DNA from 2 places in the Treponema rectale genome. Region 1 is predicted to be linked to the other one. Evidence: riboswitches for the same ligand, from Rfam matches in the RefSeq annotation. Region 1 holds a riboswitch; the other holds the start of a gene.

What was found. Region 1 has a riboswitch for cobalamin ahead of HNP77_RS11800 (hypothetical protein). Riboswitches for the same ligand answer to the same signal wherever they lie in the genome.
Region 2: linked by a shared signal. The riboswitch ahead of HNP77_RS01880 (hypothetical protein) and the one ahead of HNP77_RS11800 (hypothetical protein) in region 1 are both predicted to bind cobalamin.

What each region holds. Positions count from the first base shown of each region.
Region 1 is NZ_JACHFR010000005.1:10,782-21,784, reverse strand. Features, by position in the region: gene carB (carbamoyl-phosphate synthase large subunit) at 1-215, opposite strand, end outside; gene HNP77_RS11800 (hypothetical protein) at 344-2,302, opposite strand; cobalamin riboswitch at 2,380-2,523, opposite strand; gene HNP77_RS11795 (carbamoyl phosphate synthase small subunit) at 2,574-3,692, opposite strand; gene asnB (asparagine synthase B) at 3,676-5,466, opposite strand; gene iorA (indolepyruvate ferredoxin oxidoreductase subunit alpha) at 5,789-7,570, shown strand; gene HNP77_RS11780 (indolepyruvate oxidoreductase subunit beta) at 7,596-8,162, shown strand; gene HNP77_RS11775 (class I adenylate-forming enzyme family protein) at 8,471-10,114, opposite strand; gene HNP77_RS11770 (NUDIX hydrolase) at 10,195-10,722, shown strand; gene HNP77_RS11765 (hypothetical protein) at 10,715-11,003, shown strand, end outside.
Region 2 is NZ_JACHFR010000001.1:445,591-456,593, reverse strand. Features, by position in the region: gene HNP77_RS01910 (adenine phosphoribosyltransferase) at 1-105, opposite strand, end outside; gene HNP77_RS01905 (DUF4832 domain-containing protein) at 221-1,780, opposite strand; gene HNP77_RS01900 (prephenate dehydrogenase) at 1,798-2,694, opposite strand; gene aroF (3-deoxy-7-phosphoheptulonate synthase) at 2,713-3,741, opposite strand; gene HNP77_RS01890 (thiamine diphosphokinase) at 4,034-4,669, opposite strand; gene HNP77_RS01885 (TonB-dependent receptor domain-containing protein) at 4,669-6,507, opposite strand; gene HNP77_RS01880 (hypothetical protein) at 6,662-7,216, opposite strand; adenosylcobalamin-variant (AdoCbl-variant) riboswitch at 7,283-7,373, opposite strand; gene HNP77_RS01875 (hypothetical protein) at 7,453-8,796, opposite strand; gene HNP77_RS01870 (hypothetical protein) at 8,969-9,604, shown strand; gene HNP77_RS01865 (pallilysin-related adhesin) at 9,631-11,003, opposite strand, start outside.

The DNA of each region.
Region 1 (11,003 bases):
GTAAGGGTAAGAGGCTCAAGATAGATTTCATCAGCCATGGTCCTGTCGGTCATAAGAGTTGCCGGATTAGAGTTTACAAGACATACTTCAAGGCCCAGAGACTTCAAAGCCTTACATGCCTGATTTCCTGCATAGTCAAATTCTGCAGCCTGACCTATTACAATCGGGCCGCTTCCAATAATCATTACCTTGCGGATGTCGTTATTCAGTGGCATTTAGAACTCCAAAAAAAAATGGCGACACCATCACTAAAGACAGTGTCGCCATCGACTTAAACTAATATATCGGAATTAATTATTTTTGTAAACTCCAAAAAGCCGGCTTTATCTATAACTCAGCCGGTTCATTCTGCAGTAAAATGCCTTAAAATTGATTCCGCATCTTTTGCGGAAATAACATAATTTCCAATTATTGAATATGTATCAGAGTATTCATCTTCCTCTTCATCATAATCCCAGGTGCCTTTTGTAAATGACATGCACCAGCCCATATATTCAACATCAGCAAGCTGCAGTTCATAAAAGTCCTTTACAGGATATGATACTTTTCCTGGAGTCCTGTCATCAGAAAGCCAGAGATAGTCATTTACTTCCATTTCCATTCTGCCATCACCGGCAGGCATGCTTAATGATTTACCATTTCCCTTTTCCCTGAAGACTGCCGTAAAACTATCATTTCCTGATTTTACATCAATACTGTCCCCTTCTCCCGTGATAAATAAAGAATTCTCATTACCTTTAACGATTTCACACCAGAACGAAGAATCTTTCGAAATAAGATTTTTCTGTGATTTTCCAGTCTTACAATCATCAGACTGATAATCATAAACAGCAGGACATTCAGTTAAGAATGATTCCAAAGGTAGTTCAAAATTTACATAGTTTTTAGTTCCATCCGGTTTATTTATATAATACCAGACAGAGCACAGATAATTCTGCCCGTCTTTTTTTACAAGATATGCTTCCCGGTTAGGATTAGTTTCATCATCATTCCACAGCGTCCAGGATGCTCCGTCAACAATTTCATAAATACTTTCATTCCATTGAATTGTAGTTTCTGTAATCTCAAGATATCCTTTATCTTTGCTGTAGAATTTTCCCGGTCTTGTATATACAGAAGCCTGAGCAGGTTTTTCTTTTACAGAGAGATAGAACTCATAACTTTCCAGCGAAGGTTTATAAGAATCATTCAGTTTATACACAAAAGAATCTTCTATTGAGGTAATTGAATTCGTACTGTACCACCAGTAGTCAGGAATCATATTTTCAGGAAGATTTATTTTAGATTCAATCTGATTTTCTTCATAAATTTCTTTCCAGCTTTTATTTACAGGAAGATCAGATTCAAATTCAACTGAATAAATAAGTTCTCCTTTTTCTACGATACACCAGCCGTTTTCATCTTTTGAAGGATTACCGAAATAAAATTTATAGCTGTATTTTATTTTAGAAGTTGCAGGTCCTGTAAAAGTGTCCTTCATATTAAGTTCTGCATTCAAAGCTTCATAAGGAGAATTCTTCCAGTCAGAAGACCAGGCAATTTCCCAAATCGATCCCGGCTTTGCAGTAAGCGTCATGTGAGACCAGAAAAGTCCCTGCTCAGAAATAAAAGGCTCTTCTCCCGTAATTCCAGGATCAATTGAACCGGAAGCATCCTTTTGAGAAGAATGTGCCAGCAGAAAATCATATTCAGCCTTTTCTTCATCATAAACCGCATTAAGAACATTCGCATTCCAGTAATGCAAATCGTCCTTATGCAGATTAATTTTCGCTCCCACATTAAGTGCAATTCCTGTTGAATCAAGAGTGTAACTTCCATCAAAATTTCTGAGATAATCGGTTTCCAGCGCTGCTACTTTTGAAGAATCAAAGGAAGATGCCGAAACCCCTTCATAACAGGAAAGACTGCTTAAGCTGATTTCATCACTTTGAATGCAAAGCAGTCCATTTTTAAGACCGATTTCTACTGAAAAGTTTTTTCCTATTTCTCGAATATCTGCAGACCATACAATTTCTGCATCAAAGCTCGTATTCTCTTTTGGTACAAGTTTAATCCAGCGGCTTGTATTCAGACCGTCAGGTAAATAATTAAGATAAAGTTCATCTGAGACTTCCAGAAAATCGATGCGCACATCATCTGTAAACCAGGCAGTATCATTAAGTACCGCAGGCTGCAGATACGAAGTTTCGTTATTGTCTTCAGGATCTGAAGAATCAGAATCGCATGCAGAAAAAAACGTCAGACATAAAACTGCAAGCAGGCCTTTAAAAATGGCACGGCGAGAAAATTTAAAATGTTTCATTAATTCCTTCCCGGGAACCGAAACTGCGCAGTTCCCAAAAATAAGAGTTAACCTTTCATACAAAAGGCTGTACCAAAGTTTCCGGACTTACAGTTTTTATTAAAAACAAATGAGCCTTCCCAAAACATTTTAAAAGCTTCAGTGGCTGTTTTCATCTGCCGCATTTTCCAATGCATACTGCATACCGTTGCGCATTCAGTTCAGGCCTCTCACCTGATTCCATTGAAATACAGAAGGAATATAACACAATAAACGTTTCTTGTCAGTGTTCTTAAATAATCCTTAAAAACCTGTCAAACAAAAAATTTGTATCATGAGGACCACCGCATGCTTCAGGATGAAACTGAACGCTAAATGCCGGAATATCGGTATACTCCACGCCTTCACAAGTTCCATCATTTAGATTTACAAAAGTTTCTTTTGCAAACGAAGGCAGCGACTCTGTTTTTACAGCATATCCGTGATTCTGACTGGTAATATAAATACGTCCGGTCTTCACGTCTTTTACAGGATGATTGCCACCTCTGTGTCCATATTTAAGCCTGCAGGTTTCAGCACCCCTGGCTAAAGCCAGCATCTGATGACCAAGACAGATTCCAAAAACAGGAATCTTTCCATAATCACAAATTTTTTTTATTTCTTTAATTACGCCGACATTCTCTGCAGGATCTCCCGGTCCGTTACTGAGCATAATTCCATCCGGATTCAATTCAATTATTTTTTCTGCGGAAGTATCATAAGGAACCGTAATGACGCTGCAGCCTCTTTTTTCAAGTTCCCGCTGAATATTTGCTTTTGCCCCGAAATCAAAAAGTACAACTCTTTTACCCTTACCTGCTTCACATTTGCAGTCAGAAACAGACTGCACGTTTTTTACAGCATCAACAATTTTATACTTCCTGATTTCTTCAAGACATTCTTCCAGTTTAGTTTCATCTAAATTACCATCCGGCAGAAGAAGTTCAAGCATATCTGCACCGCTTAAAATCATTCCATTCATAACTCCGCTCTCCCGAAGTTTTTTCGTAAGGGCACGGGTATCAATTCCGCAGATAGCAGTAATATTCTGCTTTTTCAAAAATTCATTCAGGCTGGATTCACATCTAAAATTACTTGGACCATCACAAAGTTCCCGCACGATATAACCGCGGACGTATGATTTTTTACTTTCAAAATCTTCCGGGATTACACCATAATTTCCAATCAGCGGAAATGTCTGCGTAACTATCTGACCGAAATAACTTGGATCCGTAAGAGTTTCAAGATACCCGGTCATACCTGTCGTAAATACAGTTTCTCCAACAATCTTTCCCTTTACACCGGCAGCTGCACCTTCAAATACAGTTCCGTCTGCAAGTATAAGATAAGCTTTATCATTTATAGGAATCATTATGTACTCCGTTTATTGCGCGACCACTTGGTTCATCCATATTCTTCCATGCTGCATCCCACTCCAGTGCCTTCGCCGTAGAGCAGGCAACCCCGGCTTCATGAGGAACGCATTTTGCAGCACTGTCACTAGGAAACAGTCTGCTGTAAATCTCTCTGTAATAATACTCTTCTTTTGTCTTAGGAGGATTTACAGGAAAACGATTTTCACGGCGGGCAAATTCTGCATCACTTACTTTTTCTTCCGTAATGCGTTTTAAGGTATCAATCCAGTTATAGCCTACTCCATCAGAAAACTGTTCCTTCTGCCTCCAGCAGATATCTTCAGGAAGCATATCCTCAAAAGCCTTTCGTAAAATCCACTTCTCCATTCTCTGATGAGTACCGCCATTTTTTTCAGAACCATCAGAAAGTAAAATAATATTCATTTTGTCTTCAGGATTCAGTCTCATTGCAATATCAATAAAATCTTTATCAAGGAACGGAACGCGGCCTTCAACTCCCCAGGCCATAAGGGATTTATTTGCACGCAGACAGTCATAAAGATGAAGCTTACTCATTTTTCTAACAAGCTCTTCATGAAACTCTTCAGCATTCGGAGCCTTATGAAAATAAAGATAACCGCCAAAAAGTTCATCACTGCCTTCACCGGAAAGAACCATTTTTATTCCCATGGATTTTATAACTCTGGCAAGCAGGTACATCGGAGTACTTGCACGCACTGTTGTAATGTCATAAGTTTCAATATGATAAATTACATCCGGCAATGCATCCAAAGCTTCCTGTATAGTAAAGTGAACTTCATGATGAACCGTACCGATATAATCAGCAGCTTTTTTTGCAGCAACCAGATCAGGACTTCCTTCAAGACCTACCGCAAAAGAATGCAACTGCGGCCACCAGGCACTTTCCTTACTGTCACTTTCAATTCTTTTCTTCGAATACTTCTGTGTTATTGCCGCAATAATCGAAGAATCAAGTCCGCCGGAAAGAAGAACTCCATAAGGAACGTCACTCATAAGCTGAGCCTTAACTGCACTTTCAAGACCATTTCTTACTTTTTCAATAACCTCAGGATTAATTACCCTGCCCTTTTTATCCGCAGCACACTGATTATTCTTTACAGCCTCATAACTTTCCCAGTCACGATAATACCACTTCACCGGAGAAGAATTCTTTTCTCCTGACCACAAATAGCATCCGTTTGGAAATTCTTCGATAGTAACACATTCACCTTCCAGAGCTTTCAGTTCACTGGCAACATAATAATGACCGTTTTTATCCCAACCCTGATATAAAGGAATTACACCAATCTCATCACGGGCAACCAGATAAACATCCCGCTCGCTGTCATAAAGTGCAAAGGCAAAAATACCGGAAAGCTTTTCAATCATTGAAGAAAAATCAAAGCCATTCTGAATACATTCTTTATAAAGAGGAATAATAACTTCACAGTCACTTCCTGTCCTGAAGTGATACTTATCTCCTATAGCTTCACGGATTTTCTTGTGATTATAAATTTCACCATTTGCCGCAAGAATGATTTTTCCATCATCACTCACAAGAGGCTGTTTACCGGAAAGTGGATCTACAATACTAAGCCTTTCATGACTGAGTATCGCATTTTCTCCAGTATATACACCGCTCCAGTCCGGACCACGATGACGAATCCTTTTAGACATTTCAAGTACGTGAACGCGAAGTTCATCACGAAGACCTTCTGCAAGCGGCTTACCGCCGGAATTTAAATCAAATGCACCTACAAATCCACACATCCTATCAGCGCTCCTTAAATTTTGGCAAAAAAAAATGGCGACTCCGCTAAATACGAAGTCGCCATCGACTTTTTCAATGTAGCATTTTTTTACGCTTATGGGAAGTAGAAGTAATATTAAAAAAAATTATTTTTTCTTCTATATATTAGCTTAAATACATAGACAACAGACTCTCCGTACTGACAAAAAAAACACCCTTATGTTATAATTGGCAGTATCTCTAAAAATCCTCCTGAATGAATTTTAGAGATGCCCTAAAAAATCATTTTATAATTAAACAGAAAGTTTTTCTTTTTTCAAAAAAATTCGAGGTTAGAAAAAAATGAAACAATTAATGCTAGGAAATGCCGCAGCAGCCAGAGGTCTTTACGAAGCAGGCTGTGAATTCATTTCAAGTTATCCCGGAACACCAAGTACAGAAATCACAGAAGAAGCTGCAAAATTCAAAGAACTTTACTGTGAATGGGCTCCTAATGAAAAAGTAGCAATGGAATCAGCATTCGGTGCCTGTCTTGCCGGAAGACGTGCTTTCTGCGGAATGAAACACGTAGGACTTAACGTTGCAGCAGATCCTCTTTATACGATGAGCTACACCGGTGTTAATGCAGGTCTCGTCATCGGTGTTGCAGATGATCCGGGAATGCACTCATCTCAGAATGAACAGGACAGCCGCCATCATGCAATAGCAGCAAAAGTTCCTATGATTGAACCAAGCGACTCTGAGGATGCACGTAATTTTGCTGCCCTTGCTTTTGAACTCAGCGAAAAATTCGATACACCTGTTTTATACAAAATGTGTACCCGTGTTGCCCACAGTCAGAGCATCACTGATACAGCAGAACGCAAAGTTCCTGAACACAAAGCTTACGAAAAAAACATTCAGAAATACGTAATGGCTCCTGCAAATGCAATCAGACGTCATCCTTTTGTTGAACAGAGAATGAAGGACATTGAGGCATGGAGCGAAACAAGCGGAATTAACCGCATAGAAAAAGCATCCGGTTCAGGCTCAGAAAAAATATTTGATGTACCTGCTTCAAAAATCGGTATCATTACTTCTTCTACAAGCTATCAGTATGTAAAAGAAATTCTCGGAGACAGCGTAAACATTCTTAAGCTGGGAATGGTTAATCCTCTTCCTGCAAACATGATCCGGAACTTTGCAAAAGGTCTTGAAGCCCTTATCATTGTTGAAGAACTTGATCCGATCATCGAGCAGTTCTGCCGTGGTCTTGAACTTGGAATAAAGATTTACGGAAAAGACATCCTTCCGATATGCGGAGAATTCAGTCAGAATATTGTAGCAGCAGCATTCAAAAAAGAAGTTCATTCAGGAAAAAAACTTAACATAAACATTCCTGTACGCCCTCCGATTATGTGTGCAGGATGTCCTCACCGCGGAATGTTCTATGCACTGAACAAACTTAAAGTAACTGTATTCGGAGACATCGGATGCTACACCTTAGGTTCAGTTGCACCACTTTCAGCAATGGATGTAACCCTCTGTATGGGTGCTTCATTCTCAGGACTTCACGGATGGAATAAATCAACCGGAGCAGATCATGAGAAAAAATCAGTTGCCGTAATCGGAGACTCAACCTTCATGCATTCCGGAATGACAGGTCTTGCAAGCATTGCCTACAACCAGTCAAACTCAACAGTTATCATTCTCGACAATTCAATAACCGGTATGACAGGTCATCAGCAGAATCCTACAACCGGAAAAAATCTTTACGGAGATCCGGCAGGCAAAGTAAATCTTGAAGCTCTTGCCCGTGCAATGGGAATCAACAGAGTCCGTGTAGTAGATCCATACAACATGGCTGAATGTGAACAGGCCGTAAAAGAAGAAATTGAAGTTGAAGAACCAAGCCTTATCATAAGCCGAAGACCATGTGCCCTTCTTAAAGAAGTAAAACACAATCCGCCCCTTGTTGTTGATGAAGCAAAGTGCCGTTCCTGCAAAATGTGTATGAAAATAGGCTGTCCTGCCATCGCAATGAAAAACGGAAAAGCAAAAATTGACAGCACTCTCTGTGTAGGCTGCGGCGTATGTTCACAGATGTGTAAATTCGATGCATTAAAAGGCACCTCAAAAAACTAAATAAGGCAGTATGGAGATTAAAACTATGGTAAAAAATATAATGATAGTTGGTGTCGGCGGTCAGGGAGCACTGCTTGCATCTAAAACTTTAGGACAGGTACTGCTCGATGCAGGTTTCGACGTAAAAGTAAGTGAAGTTCACGGAATGAGCCAGAGAGGCGGTTCTGTTGTTACTTACGTACGTTATGGAGACAAAGTATATTCACCTATAGTTGATAAAGGAGAAGCAGACTTTATCGTATCCTTTGAACTTCTTGAAGCAGCCCGCTACACAGAATACTTAAAATCAGACGGACAGATTGTCGTTAACACACAGAAAATTGATCCTATGCCTGTCATCACTGGAGCTGCAGAATACCCGGAAAACCTTGAAGAAACAATGAAAGCTGAAGGTTTTAAGGTTGATGCTTTAGACTGTCTTACTCTTGCACAGAAAGCAGGAACTGCAAAAGCAGTAAACATAGTTCTCATGGGAAGGCTTTCAAAATACATGGATTTTTCAGAAGAAGCCTGGCTGTCTGCAATCGAAAAACTTGTAAAACCGCAGTTTCTTGAGGTTAACAAAGCTGCATTCAAGCTTGGAAGGGGATAACCAATAAGTATGAGTCATTGCCGTGCTCGACACCCTGTCATTGCCGCACTCGACAGCCTGTCATTGCCGCACTTGATGCGGCAATCTCTTGTATTGAGGGGGTAGTACAAACCTAAAAACGGCTGTGTCAAGGCTTTAAGCGTTAGCGTGCCTTGACTCGACGTATTGTAATTAAATAGATTTTCGGGTCGAACCCGAAAATGACAGTTTTTAAACTTATTGGTCAGCCCCTTAATTAATCCATAAACAAAAAAGGCTTTAAGATGCATTTACTTCCTGCATCTTAAAGCCTTTCTTTTTTTATTCTTTTACTCACCGCTTGTCATGCTTGCAAACGGATCTTCAGTTCTATACATCTCCCTGAGTTTAGGTTTTTCAATCTTTCCGGTAGGATTTCTCGGAACCGGAGCAAAAATAATTTTTCTCGGTCTCTTATATTTTGGAAGTGCCATACAGAAATTATTTACATCTTCTTCAGTACACTTAAATCCCTGCTTTACTTCAATAACAGCTGCAGCAATTTCTCCAAGACGTTTATCAGCAAGTCCGATAACGGCAACATCCTTTACAGCTTCCATTTTATGAAGGAAGTCTTCAATCTGGACAGGATAAAGATTTTCTCCGCCGGTAATAATTACATCCTTTTTACGGTCAACCAGATAAATAAATCCGTCATTGTCCATCTGAGCCATATCACCGGTATAAAGCCAGCCGTCATTATCCATTACTTCAGCCGTAGCTTCAGGATTTTTATAGTAGCATACCATTACGCCAGGTCCCTTAACGGCAAGTTCCCCTACCTGTCCCTGAGCAACTTCCTTTCTTTTTTCATCTACAATCTTCACCTGCCAGCCATATCCGGCAATTCCAATAGCACCGATTTTATGAGTATTGCCAATTCCAAGATGAACACACCCCGGCCCAATACTTTCAGAAAGACCATAGTTTGTATCATAGTCATGATGAGGAAAATATTTCTTCCAGTCCTCAATCAGTTTTTTAGGAACCGGCTGAGCTCCTATATGCATCAGGCGCCACTGCTCCAGATGATAATCAGAAATCTTCAATTCTCCGCGGTCAAGTGCATCAAGAATATCCTGTGCCCACGGAACAAGAAGCCATACAATTGTACAGCGTTCATCAGAAACAGCTTTTAAAACCGTTTCAGGTTTTGTTCCCCTGAGCAGAACCGCTTTTCCTCCGCTTATAAGCGAACCGAACCAGTGCATTTTTGCACCGGTATGATAAAGAGGCGGAATACAAAGAAAAACATCATCCTTAGTCTGACCGTGATGTTTCTGTTCAACAGCCGCAGAATGCATCAGGGCGCGGTGTTTATGAAGAATAGCCTTAGGAAATCCAGTTGTTCCGGAACTGAAATAAATCGCACCGTCATCATCATCTGAAATTTCAACATCAAGATTTGCTGAGGAATAATTCATTGCCGACATGAAATAGCTTTCCGAAAAAGTTGGAGCAATTCCTTCCCCTACAAAAATAAGAAGGCGGTGCTGCATGATTTTTTCAGAAATTGCTTCAAGACGTCCTATAAACTCAGGTCCAAAAAACAAAACTGAAATGTCTGCAAGATTAAGACAATATTCAATCTCATCAGATGCATATCTGAAATTAAGTGGAACCGCAAGAGCTCCGGTCTTTAATATTCCAAAATAAATCGGAAGCCATTCCAGACAGTTCATCATCAGGATACCGACTTTATCTCCTTTCCTGACCCCGCGCTCAAGAAGATAATGAGCACAGCGGTTTGCCTTTTCATTAAAAATATGCCAGCTTATTTCCCGGCGGTAAGGCAAGTTAGGTTCAGGCTGAGTCAATTCATACTCTTTCCAGGTAATACGCCTTGTTTCTCTCATTTCTGGATTTAATTCAACAAGGGCACAGTCATTTGCATACAATTCTGCATTTTTTTCCAAATATTTTGTAATAGGCATAGCAGTATTATTATACACCATAAATCTAAATACAGCACTTATATTTTACATTTTGTAAAATTTTCGCTATACTTTCTGCCATGAACGACTTCAAATTTTGCCCTATGTGTGGAAGCCGGAATATTCAGACTCTCATGAACGGAAGAAAATGGCTGTGCCCGGACTGCGGTTTTGATCTTTACAACAATACCGCCAGTGCCGTAGGAATAATAATTCATAATTCCGGGAATGAAGTTCTTTTTGAAGTCAGGGCTAAAGAACCCCGCAAAGGTTATCTTGCACTTCCCGGGGGATTTACAAACGCTGACGAAAGTGCAGAACAGGCTGCAGAGCGGGAATGTATGGAAGAAACAGGACTCTCCATAAAAAACCTGACCTACGTCTGCAGTTTTCCAAACGATTATGAATATAAAAACATTCATTACAAAACCTGCGATTTATTTTTTTCAGCAGGCATGCCGGAACAGATGCAGCTGAAAGCACAGGAAACTGAAGTTCAGTCTTTTGTATGGAAAAAAATAAAAACTGAGGATGACATTCAGAATCTTCCTTTAGCATTCAGTTCCGCAAAAAAATCTTTATTATGCTGGTTACAAAAAAATGCTTAAGTTTTTAATCAATCATCCTGCTTTAACAATCTGTTCAGCAAGTCTTTTTATATTCATCTGTACATTCATTTATTATCTTATAAAAATTAACGGACTAAAAAAGAATCTTCTCTTACAGGGAAAACTTCCTTCAAAAAAAACATCAAGCTACACCGGCAGCATAATACTCTCCTTTGCAGTTGAAGTGCTGCCTTTTTTAATTCCGCTGAGAATATTTGTACTGACAATAATCTGTGCCTGCGGAATATTAGGTGAAATAATCATATTCAGAGAAAGAATCT
Region 2 (11,003 bases), on a different contig from region 1:
ATGACGGAGAATTCCCGTAATGTCATAAAAAAGAACACCATGCTTCGGAAAATCAGGCACACGGCCTATTACTTTGTCCAATACTTCAAAATCTTTTTTTTCCATAAAAAAGCTCCATAAAATTTATGTGCACTTCATGCATAGCCATGCAAAAACACAAATGCTCCCTAGTATAAAACGAAAGCAAAAACTATGCAATTCAGCAGAAAGAATATTTAAACTAATTCGTCTCTGAAGCCTTCAAAGTACAGACTCCGGCTTTAACAGCCTTTAATTGTGAATTCCAGCCTGTATTTGCCGGACGGATGACATGAGTTCCGTCTGAATCAGAAAACTTTACATACACAGCATAGCTTCCGCTGTCTAAAGAACTTAAATCTGCAGTTACAGTCAGCACTTTCTGACCGGTAAACAGCTCTGAAGATATATTCAAAGGTTCTTCATTTCCGCTGACAGCTGACTCAGAAGGAATAAAAAAGAGCTGTACGTTCTTTTTGCGATGATAAGGAAGGGATGCGAATCCGGTGTTTTCAAAAGTGAAGTCCATCTGAACAGATTTAAGCCCATCCTTTTGAGTAAAAACCGCATCCTTTAATAAATAGCGGTAGCCTAAATGCCTGTACAGATACTGAAAAAGCGTTTCTCCGAAATAATTCAGACTGTTAAACTGATAAAAATAAGAGGTATTCCATCCGATGTTAAGAAACGAAGCGTGAACATTGGTAAAATTTTCAACACTTACACTTTCTCCGTTCCCGATACCATAATTTCCGATTAATTCTCCTCCATACGGGGTATGGTCCGTAAAGCCCGAAAGAAATTCAATTTCTGCACTTCTGTCAGAACTTTTATAAGTTCCGGAATCACTTTCACTTCCCAGATATCCGTCGTTATAAAGTCCAAATTTGTATTCATCACTTCCGGTTACAGGAATGTATGTCGGAATTGCAGCAGGATACGATTCATTTTTACTGTCCAGCTTAAAATTATAGTCAACATCACAATACGTATTGAGATATGCATAAATAAACTTAGGCTGACGGACAAGAAAAGGAATGTCTGCCGATTTTAAGCCTTCCAGATATTCATGCATGACCTGTACGATATAATAATCAGGTTTCCACTCAGTACCTTCTTTAACGGAAACTGCATAACTTGAAGTATGCATCTCTCCCCATGGGCCGATAATACCGCACTCAATTGCCGTAATGATATCTTCATATTCTGAGTATATTTTAGAAATTTGCTTTACGTGATTAAGAATGACGGAAAAATCCTCCGGTTCAGTATTTTTGTTACCGGCAAAACCTGAATCATAGGCAAAACGAACAACCGCAGTCTTTTCTGTTCCGCGGAAGGCAGACAGGATTTCCCTTACACCTTTTAATGACTCTTCAGAAAGTTCCATAATGTCGGAAGAGCCGTTTACAGCTTTTGAATAATCGCTTATGTCAAATTCAAGATGCAGAAGATTATAGGATAAATCCCATAAAGCTTCATCACTTTCAGGATAATCCCCTTTAAGAGGATTAGAATCTTCTTTTATTGAAGAAATTATTTCACTTTTATCCTGAACGCCAGTCTGAGTTACCTTAACCTTAATTACCGAATAAAAGCCCATGTCCGGATTAAAAATAACTTCATTGCAGTCTTTTAATTCTCCGCAGACAAAAGAAACTGAAGTCGTATTCTCCTGAACAATTTCCTTTTCAGAAGAATCCTGTGTTTTACAGGAGAAACAGAGTAAAACTGAAGATAAAAAAAACAAAACCTTTTTCATGATTTCCTCACGCCATATCATTTTGCTACAGTACAGACAGATCCCATCATCAGACGCTTCTCTCTTGTTTCTTCAAGCATTTCTTTTAATTTCTGAGAATCTTCTTCCATTATGGCAGTTCTGAACTCTTCCATTTTTTTCTGAAAACTGTCTATGTGGGCACAGAGTTTTTCTTTATTACTGATAAAAAGTTCTGTCCATAAAGGAGCGTTTATCATTGCAATCCGTGTAAGGTCCTCAAAACTGCCGCCTCCAAATGCCGTAATTTCAGGATCCCGGGCACTCTGAACCAGAGCGCTGGCAATAACATGACACAGCTGAGAAGTAAAGCCTATTTTGTTATCATGAATATCACAGGTTGTTTCAGTAATCCTTGTAAATCCCAGTTCGGTAACAAGGGTCTTCATCAGATTATAATTTTCTTCCGAGTTAAATGTCTGACGGCAGAAAATATAATTATGATTGACAAAAAACTTTGCGTTACTTGCGGCATAGCCTTCCTTTTCTCCGCCGGCCATTGGATGACCGATTATAAAATCAACATCAGGACGAAGAAGTTCAGGAAGGGACTTTTCAAAAATTCCCTTTACTCCGGAAATATCAGTTACGATGGCACCGCTCTTAAAATCATTTTTATAATTCTTTAGAAATTCAAGAGTGGCATGAGGATAAAGGCAGACAAAGACAATGTCACTTTTCTTCAAAAGTTCAGAAGTTTTATCCTGAGTAAAAGCCTCATCTGCAATACCTTCATTAACAGCCATGGAAAGACAGGCCGTACTTCTGTTGCATACAAGAATTTTACCCTTTGAACCGCTCTGACTGAGAATATTCTGTCTTATGGCCTTTGCAAAAGAGCCGCCCATTATTCCGAGACCTACGATACCGTAAGTAAGATCTTTTAAGTTTTTCATGATTTTACAGTTTACTATTTATATTGTTTTTCCTTCAACAGCTGCATATTTATTGAGTTTTACGGCAAGTTCCTCAAACATTACAGGAGGAAGCTGCTGACTTGCATCACTCAGGGCTTTTTCAGGATTACAGTGAACTTCAATTTCAAGACCGTCTGCTCCGGCTGCAACTGCACTGCATGCAAGAGTTCCAACCATCCACCTGATTCCGCAGGCATGACTTGGATCAAGAACAACCGGAAGATGAGAAACTTTATGCAGATAAGGAACGGCGCTTACATCAAGACAGTTTCTTGTATATCCGTCATAAGTACGGATTCCCCTTTCACAGAGGATAACCTGTTCAGTTCCGTTTGCCATAATATATTCAGCACTCATCAAAAGTTCCTGGATAGTTCCGGAAAGTCCTCTTTTAAGCAGGACCGGCTTTCCGAATTTTCCGATTTCCTTAAGAAGATCAAAGTTCTGAAAATTGCGGGCACCAACCTGAATTAAATCTACGTTTTCAAAATACTTAAGTTCCGAAGCACTCATAAGTTCTGTACAGATTGGAAGTCCTGTTTCTTTTTTTGCCTTTTCAAGAATACGGATTCCTTCAGGTCCCAGTCCCTGAAATGAATACGGAGAAGTACGCGGCTTGTAGGCACCGCCACGGAGAATACGGGCACCGGCTTTTTTTACGGCCAGTGCTGCATCGATAAGCTGTTTTTCATTTTCTACAGAACACGGACCGGCAATAAGCGGAACTGTTTTTCCGTCACCGATAAAACATGCAGTACTGCCGTCTCCGCCAATCTTTACTACTGTATTTTCAGGATGGAAGGAACGGCTTGCCATTTTATAAGGAGCAGAAACGCGCTCTGCACTTTCTACAATCTCATTTGCCAGAAAATCTTCCGGATCAAGTTTTGAAGTATCACCTAAAAGACCAAGTACAGTTTTATCCACACCTTTAGAAACATGTACGTCAAGGTTCTTTTCCTTTACATCCGAGATGAAAGAATCAATCCTGTCCTGACTCACACCGCTTTTCAAAATAACTATCATTTTGCACCTCCGTTAATTTACATGACAGCCTTAGAAACAAAGACAAATAAAAAAAAAGGAACCTTCTTTTTAGGAAGGTTCCTGTAATTTCTTGCTTTAAGAATCGCACAAGCCTTTATGCAGTCCGCCTTTTAGCAAGGAAACCTTCCTGAATGCCGAGAAAATAATAAAAGCTAAAGTAAAAGTAAGCCAGCATGGAGAGAAAGTTAGACTGAGCCCGACGGGTCGTTGTGTTATTCATAGTCAAAAGGATACTAAAGACAGTAACACTTGTCAAGTAAAGAATTTTTTATCACCGTACTTTTACCACAAGAACGCGCCCCTGCCCTGCACTTACCGATGCGGTCTTTCCGGGAAGAACTTCATTACTTACCCCTATCTGAAAACTGCTTTTGAGCACCGCATTTTCAAGAGGATATTTTGCATTTTTTATGCATACACCGCCTGCATCCCCATCCACTGTAAGTACGGAAAAAAAAGAATAATTATCTTCTATATAAATTGGATTTTTTCCTGCAATCTCCATCAATGAATAATCATCTGCCAGCACAGCCTTTTTATGAAGATCATCCAGGTACAGAAGAACTCCAATATTTGCAAAAGCATGGTCAAAGCGAAATCCCATTGCTCCCGTCAGAAGGAAATCATCAAATCCTTCAGAGAGAGCAAACCTTACAGCAGCAAGAGTATCAGTATCATCTTTTTCTCTGGGAAGAGAAATAACCCTGCATTGAGATGACCACCTTTTATAATCCTCATCTGAAACGGAATCAAAATCCCCTGTCATAACATCAGGTTTTACGCCGAGAAAATCTGCATGCCGGAGACCGCCGTCACAGAATATAAAAAAATCATCCTTCTTCAGCAGGCTTTTGATAAAAGCATAATCGTTTATAATGCCTGCTGAAACTATAACACACCTGTTCATTACCACTTTGTCCTGAGTCCAAGGGTAGCACTTATTCCAGGCATTGGATAGGAGTCCACGGCTTCATATTCAGTATCAAGAATATTCTCTGCCCTGAAATAAACTGTAAAATGCTCAAATCCCTCATAGGATAGATTTAAATTCACCAGTGAATAAGGCTCCATGTAAGAAACATTCAAATTTGACTTATATCTTTTTCCTATGTAATTCCATTCGGCAGCAAAACGGAAATCAAAAAAATTAACGACAGTACTTACGGCACATGTCCAGTCAGGAGTCCACATAATTCTTTTTTTATATGTGAGTTCGTTGTCCTTATCCAGAAGAGCAGAATACAGGTACTCTCCACTGGCTTTTACTTCAAGAATGCCGTCAAAGAAAATTTTTTCAGTCCTCAAATCAAGACCGCAGTAAAAAGCACTGGCTACATTCTGCGGAGTCAATATTCCTTCACTTGAAGCCCACTGAATTTTATTCTCATAATAATTCGTAAAAAAACATGCACTTAAAGGAATAAATTTTTTCCAGTTAACGGTAAATTCTCCTCCCCAGCCTTCTTCAATCTTAAGATCAGGATTTCCCCGGGCATAGGAAGATTCCCAGTACAGATCGTCCATATTAGGAAACTGCACCATGCGGTATGCATTAACAATAAAATCAGCATACTCTGAAGCAATCTTAACCCCTGCTTTAGGAATGAAGGCAGCATTTGAACCGCAGGTTTTTACCGCAAGAGGAAGAGTAAAAATTACATGTTTTGAAAAACGGAACACAGATGTTTCTTTTACCGTAAAAGAAAACTGAAGATGCTTTCCGTCATCAGTGGAATCAAGATTAACTGCATCTAAAGTAAGGCCGGCACTTTGGGTATAGAAGTCATTAAAATCAGCCTCCGCATAAGAAGCATACCGGAACGTATTTATTAAATGCAGGCTGGAAGAATTGCTTTCATCATAGTTTCTGCGGTTAAAAATCCATGCCCCGCTGTTTTCAAGCCGGAAAACATTTTTTACGGCAGGATTAACGAGAGAAAAATTTACCATTGCATTTAAGTCTTTCTGCACGCCTTCAGAAACAGATGTCGAAGTTCCGGGACAGTTTTTTATTCCGTCATAAAAAAGAACTCCACCTGTAAAAGAAGAACCGTTTCCAAAAAAATGAGAAACTTTTGCATCTCCGTGAAAATCTTTTACCAGAGCATTATCTCTTGTAACAAGCTTATTCATATAGTTTCTGAACTGAAACCTGTTCTGAGCATAAGTACCCCGGAGATTAAGCTTAAGAAAAGTACTGTCTAAAAACTGATGGGAAATTCCGGCACTCTGGCTGAAGGTATCGGCAAAGGATTTTTCATTAAAGAAACTCTTAACAAAAGAATCAGTCGTTACGGAAGTACCCAGGGCCTGTTTTTTTGTAGTAATATAAATTGTTCCTGCAACAGAGCCTTCGTCACTGACCCCTTCAGTAAATCCGCCGCGGACAATTTCCATCCGCTCAATATCATTGATGTCTATTGAAGTAAAATCAAAAGTTCCGTACTGAGCATTGTTTACGCAGATTCCGTCTATTACAACCCGTACAGTCTCATCAGTAAAGCCCCGGATCTGAGGTTTTGCTTCAAGTCCATAGGGACCGTAACTTAAAAGCTGCATTCCTTCAGACTGAAGAAAATCTACCAGACTTTCCGTATGAGACTTCTGTATGTCCTGTGAATTAAATACCTGCCTCTGCTCCACTTCAGGAGATTCAATAAATGTATAAATGTGTCCCAGATTTATGTCTTCTTCTTCAAGGGGGGTACGCTGCGAATCCCCCTGCGCGTCCACGTCGTTTGCCACTACCCCCTCTGTGGAGGAATTTTCCTCAACGCCCCTCTGAGCATAAACGGAAGCAGAAACAGAATTTTCCTGAGAAAAAAAAGGATAAAAAACAAATGCCGCCGTAAAGAAAAATACGGCGGACTTATGAGAAAAAATACGCAAAGCTGGCTGATTATTCTGTTACTTTTGTGAAATCAGTAAGATAAGTAAAATAACCTGAATCCGGAGTAAATCCATTAACAGCTTCTTCAAGAGAATCAAAGCAATAATAGTCACTGCTGTCTGCAGCATAATATGCATCACACATTGTTACGCTTGAAGATGTTAAATTCTTATAGTAAACACCATACCATTTTCCAAGATAACTTGATGCATCTTTATCTGAATATGTAAAATTACTTGTATTAGTAATCTTGTAATAAAGGAATCCTTCTGTATCAGAAATTTTCCTCTGGTAAACTGTTGATTCCTGCATACCATAACTTGAAGTCTGAATATAATCAGCACAACAATAAGCATCATAAGTTGAATATGTATTCCACTTTTTAACAGAATCAGCCCACTTTACTCCATAGAGAAGACTGTCAGACTGTAATGGAGTTACATATACATAAACATTTTCAATCTCACTGTCATCATCAGTCTTACAGCTGACAAAACCAAAAACTAAAGAGAGAGCAAGCGCAGACAAAAATGCGCGTCCAAAAGCACGAAGTGCGTTTTTCATAATAACCTCATTTCCCCAGAGTGTTGCGTAGGGATAAAGAAAAATAACCTTTCATACAAAAGGCTGCCGTCAGAAAGCATTCGGACTTCTGCTTAAAACAGTTACCGTTCCGCGTCGAGCCAGTGAATTTCACACTGTTCCCTTTCTGAGTGCACGGTCAATATAACAAAAAACACAGTGTTTGAAAACACTGTGTTTTTTGTCACGGTTAATTTCTTATGTCAAATATGTTCAGATTAGAAAAGATATGTAACATATACACCGCTTGACCAGCAGCCGCGGCTTACTCCGTCAAAGGCAGTGCGTTCTTCAAGATTAAGGTAAACAGTAAAGCTTGTGTGTGCATCAAAGGCAATGTCAACTGCAGGACGTACGTTTATTACGTGACCTCCGTCCCAGTCTTTTGTAGCATCATTATCTTCCCATCTCTTGTCATCAGAACCGTTTGCAAATGATCCCCATACGCTCAAACCAAAATCGCGGTTAATCTTTAAAGAAAGAAGGGCTCCAGTGTACCATGCAAAAGTATAATTATCATTTTCAAAGAAGTTTACGCCAAGTTCAGGACGAAGTGAAATTTCTGTATTAGGAATTACAAAAGTAATTGCAGCACCGGTTCCGTATGCCTGATCCTCATCTTCATCAGTATTAAGGGAATCAGCGGCAAAATATCCTTCAAGAATAAAGTTTTTATGTCCTAAAGTAACTCCGGTATAGAAGTTTCCGTGATCATCAAAAGCCCCTTCATATGCAGCAGAAATGCTGAGCCAGTCAACAGGAGCAATTTCAATTCCAAAGTTAACGGCAGGATCATCTGTATTAAATCCGTTAGGAATTGCAGCACCAAGCTGGAATGTAAAATCTCCGTTATAAAAATAACGGATACCCATGGCACGCTTTGCATATTTGTTTGCATAGTGAACGAAACCTACAACATCAGCACTTCCCGGTGCATCAACAGAATACTTATAGGAATTTGCAGTCTCTGAAGAAGTCTGGGCTCTTGATCCGGAGCGGTCATCATAAGTTGTAGAAAATCCTCCCTGACGTACATGTGCGGAACTTTCCCAAAGCCAGCCGCCGTAACTTGGAGCAGGTCCAACCTTCCAGTTAAGTTTTGTTCCCACACCGAAATCAAAATTTTTTGAAGGATGCCAGATAAAGTTTACATAATATGAATCCTGAATGACATTGCTTACATTTACCTGATCATTGTAACCTAAAAGAAGGGCTGCTGCAGAAACCTTGTTGTCTCCGGCATAAGCGGTTCCTCCGCGGGTTCCGTAATGAAGGGTAAGAGGATTTGCATTTGAAGTTCCAAATACAAAATTATCTACATCTCCTTCATTATCATAGTTTGCAAGAAAACTCCAGTTTAGCATTCCTTCAATAGTGAAGCTTGCTACATCAAATCTTGCCTGAAAAGTATCTGTAAATCCATGAAACATGGTATCTGCATTCAGAGGAGATCCAAAACCTGTCCAGGCAGTATTTTTCATTCCCTTTTCCGTCATTACCTGAGCAGAAACAGCTGAAGAAATCACAGCTGCCAGAGCAGCACAAAGTAAAAGTTTTTTCATTTCAATACTCCAGAAATTATAGTTTAAAGCAGTGCAATAAAATCACTTCCGCAATTTTTTGCAAATACGTTCAAATTTAAGCGTTTCTATTGGAAATAGTCAATCTTATACTGTATACTGATTCGAAGGAAAGTTAAAAGTCCATCTAAAAAACCGAATAAGGATTATAAAAATGAAAAACGTAATCAAGACAGCAGCAGTTCTCAGTTTAACAATTGCAGCAGCATCCTGTGCATCCGGCAGTCACGGAAATGTAATTCAGACAGAAGATGAAGTTTTTGCAATTGCCATCAACAATCCTGTTCCTGAAGGTACAATTGAACTTCTGGACAGTTTTGAAGACGGTAACTTCTGGCAGAATTCTACAGATGACGGTTATTCAATGGAAACTGACCTCAGTTCAGAATGGTATTCAGAAGGCGCTTCCAGTGCAAAATGGAATTTCAAGGCAGTACCTAAAACAGAAACCGCAGTTTATTACTGTGATGCCCTCAGTGACAGAAACTGGGAAGGTGCAAAGGCCATAATCCTTGACATAAACAATACGACATCAAAGACAATTCAACTTTACCTGAAAATAGATTCCGGAAGGCGTCCCGTGGAATATGCCGTTACTGCCCCTGTTGCAATCGGAACAGGAACAAACACAAATGTCTATTTTGATCTGGAACACCAGCTTACCGATCTTGAGGGAAATTCCATTCCTCAGATTCAGGAAATAACAAACGTCAGAAAACTCAGCATAATCCTTATGGGTAAAACAAAAACCGGAAGTGTATTTACTGACAATATACGTCTTGTCCGGTAGCAGTTCCCGCAAAAATGCAGTTTCTTTTACTCTCCCGAATCTTTCAGGAGGGTAACCGAACGTTCATCTGTAGCATAGGCTGAATCCGGAAGCACACGGTAAGGCTTAAACAGAAGAGACGAATTAGAAGAATCTGTATAAGTTATTTTATACATTCCCTTAAATAAAGGAGAAGCTCCTGAGGAACGGAACTGAATGTAATCCTGTTCCTTCAGGGTAACTTTTGTATAAAAGCCGCTGTCACTTATAATATCACCTTCTGCAGTATAGGAGCCATTCTTAAACACGACAACAGTATCATCTGCCATTCTCCAGGAAGGAACGCTTTCAAGAATCTTTATGAAGCTTTCGGATTTTTTTGACACATTCATATCATAGGTTCTGTCCTGAGAAAACTTTTTATAAACTCCATCCCAGACATTGTTTTCTGAAATAAGCATGCGCACGTCATCCTGAATACGGATATTAATTTCATCAACACTTCTTAAAGAAATATCAATGCGCCTCTGAAGATTCTGAATTTCCTGATTTACACTGGAAAGATAAATTCCGTTCCTGCGCAGATCGCTGCGAATCCAGTTATACACTTCCTCTATGTCTGAGCGGACAAAAATAATTTCTTTCTGAAGATAATCAAAATAAAGATAATATAAGGAAGAACTGTCACTTTTATACCAGAGGCCCTCAAGAAATCCTGCAAAAGTCTCTACAGTGCCATCCTGAATTTTTGCCAGTTCCTTACGGGTAATATTGCTTCCTGCAACCCTTATTGTCTTTATCTGAACATACTGCCGGGATTCCCTGTCCCAGTCATAGCAGATCTGAAGCTGATCCATACTGCCAGGGCGCGCACTGTCCGAAGTATAAACCCATATAGGATAACTTGCACCGTTTGCATTGGACCTGTCATAGTTTTCATAACGGTCCGCCTGCTGTATGAAAATGGTTCCGTCACCCCTTAAATCGGCAATCTGATTTACATTTATTCCGCCTACGCTTCTGTCAGTAATAATGAATGCCTGAAGGACTGCTTCAGAATTCTCAGAAAATCCCTGATAAACAAGAACGTTCTTATGTTCTCCTACAAGATCTATTCCGGTATACGTAAAGGAAGTTGTCTGTGTTATCGGTGTAGCAATTACAGCCTTGCGTTCATATTCAGAAACAGCCTTATTATATATTCCTACAATAAGCTGAATATAAGGACTTGAAGAAGACTTTACGGCATTTACCTGATCCTCAAGCCCGTCTCCGTTAAAATCCATACTGACGACTCCGATAAGCGTTTCGTCTGTTTTAAGCTGAATAAGGGAAACTAAGGCAGTTTCTTCTACAGAGGAAACTGAATCAAGTGACTTTACAGAGGACTTTGATTTTCCGTCACTGAGAGAGAAACCGC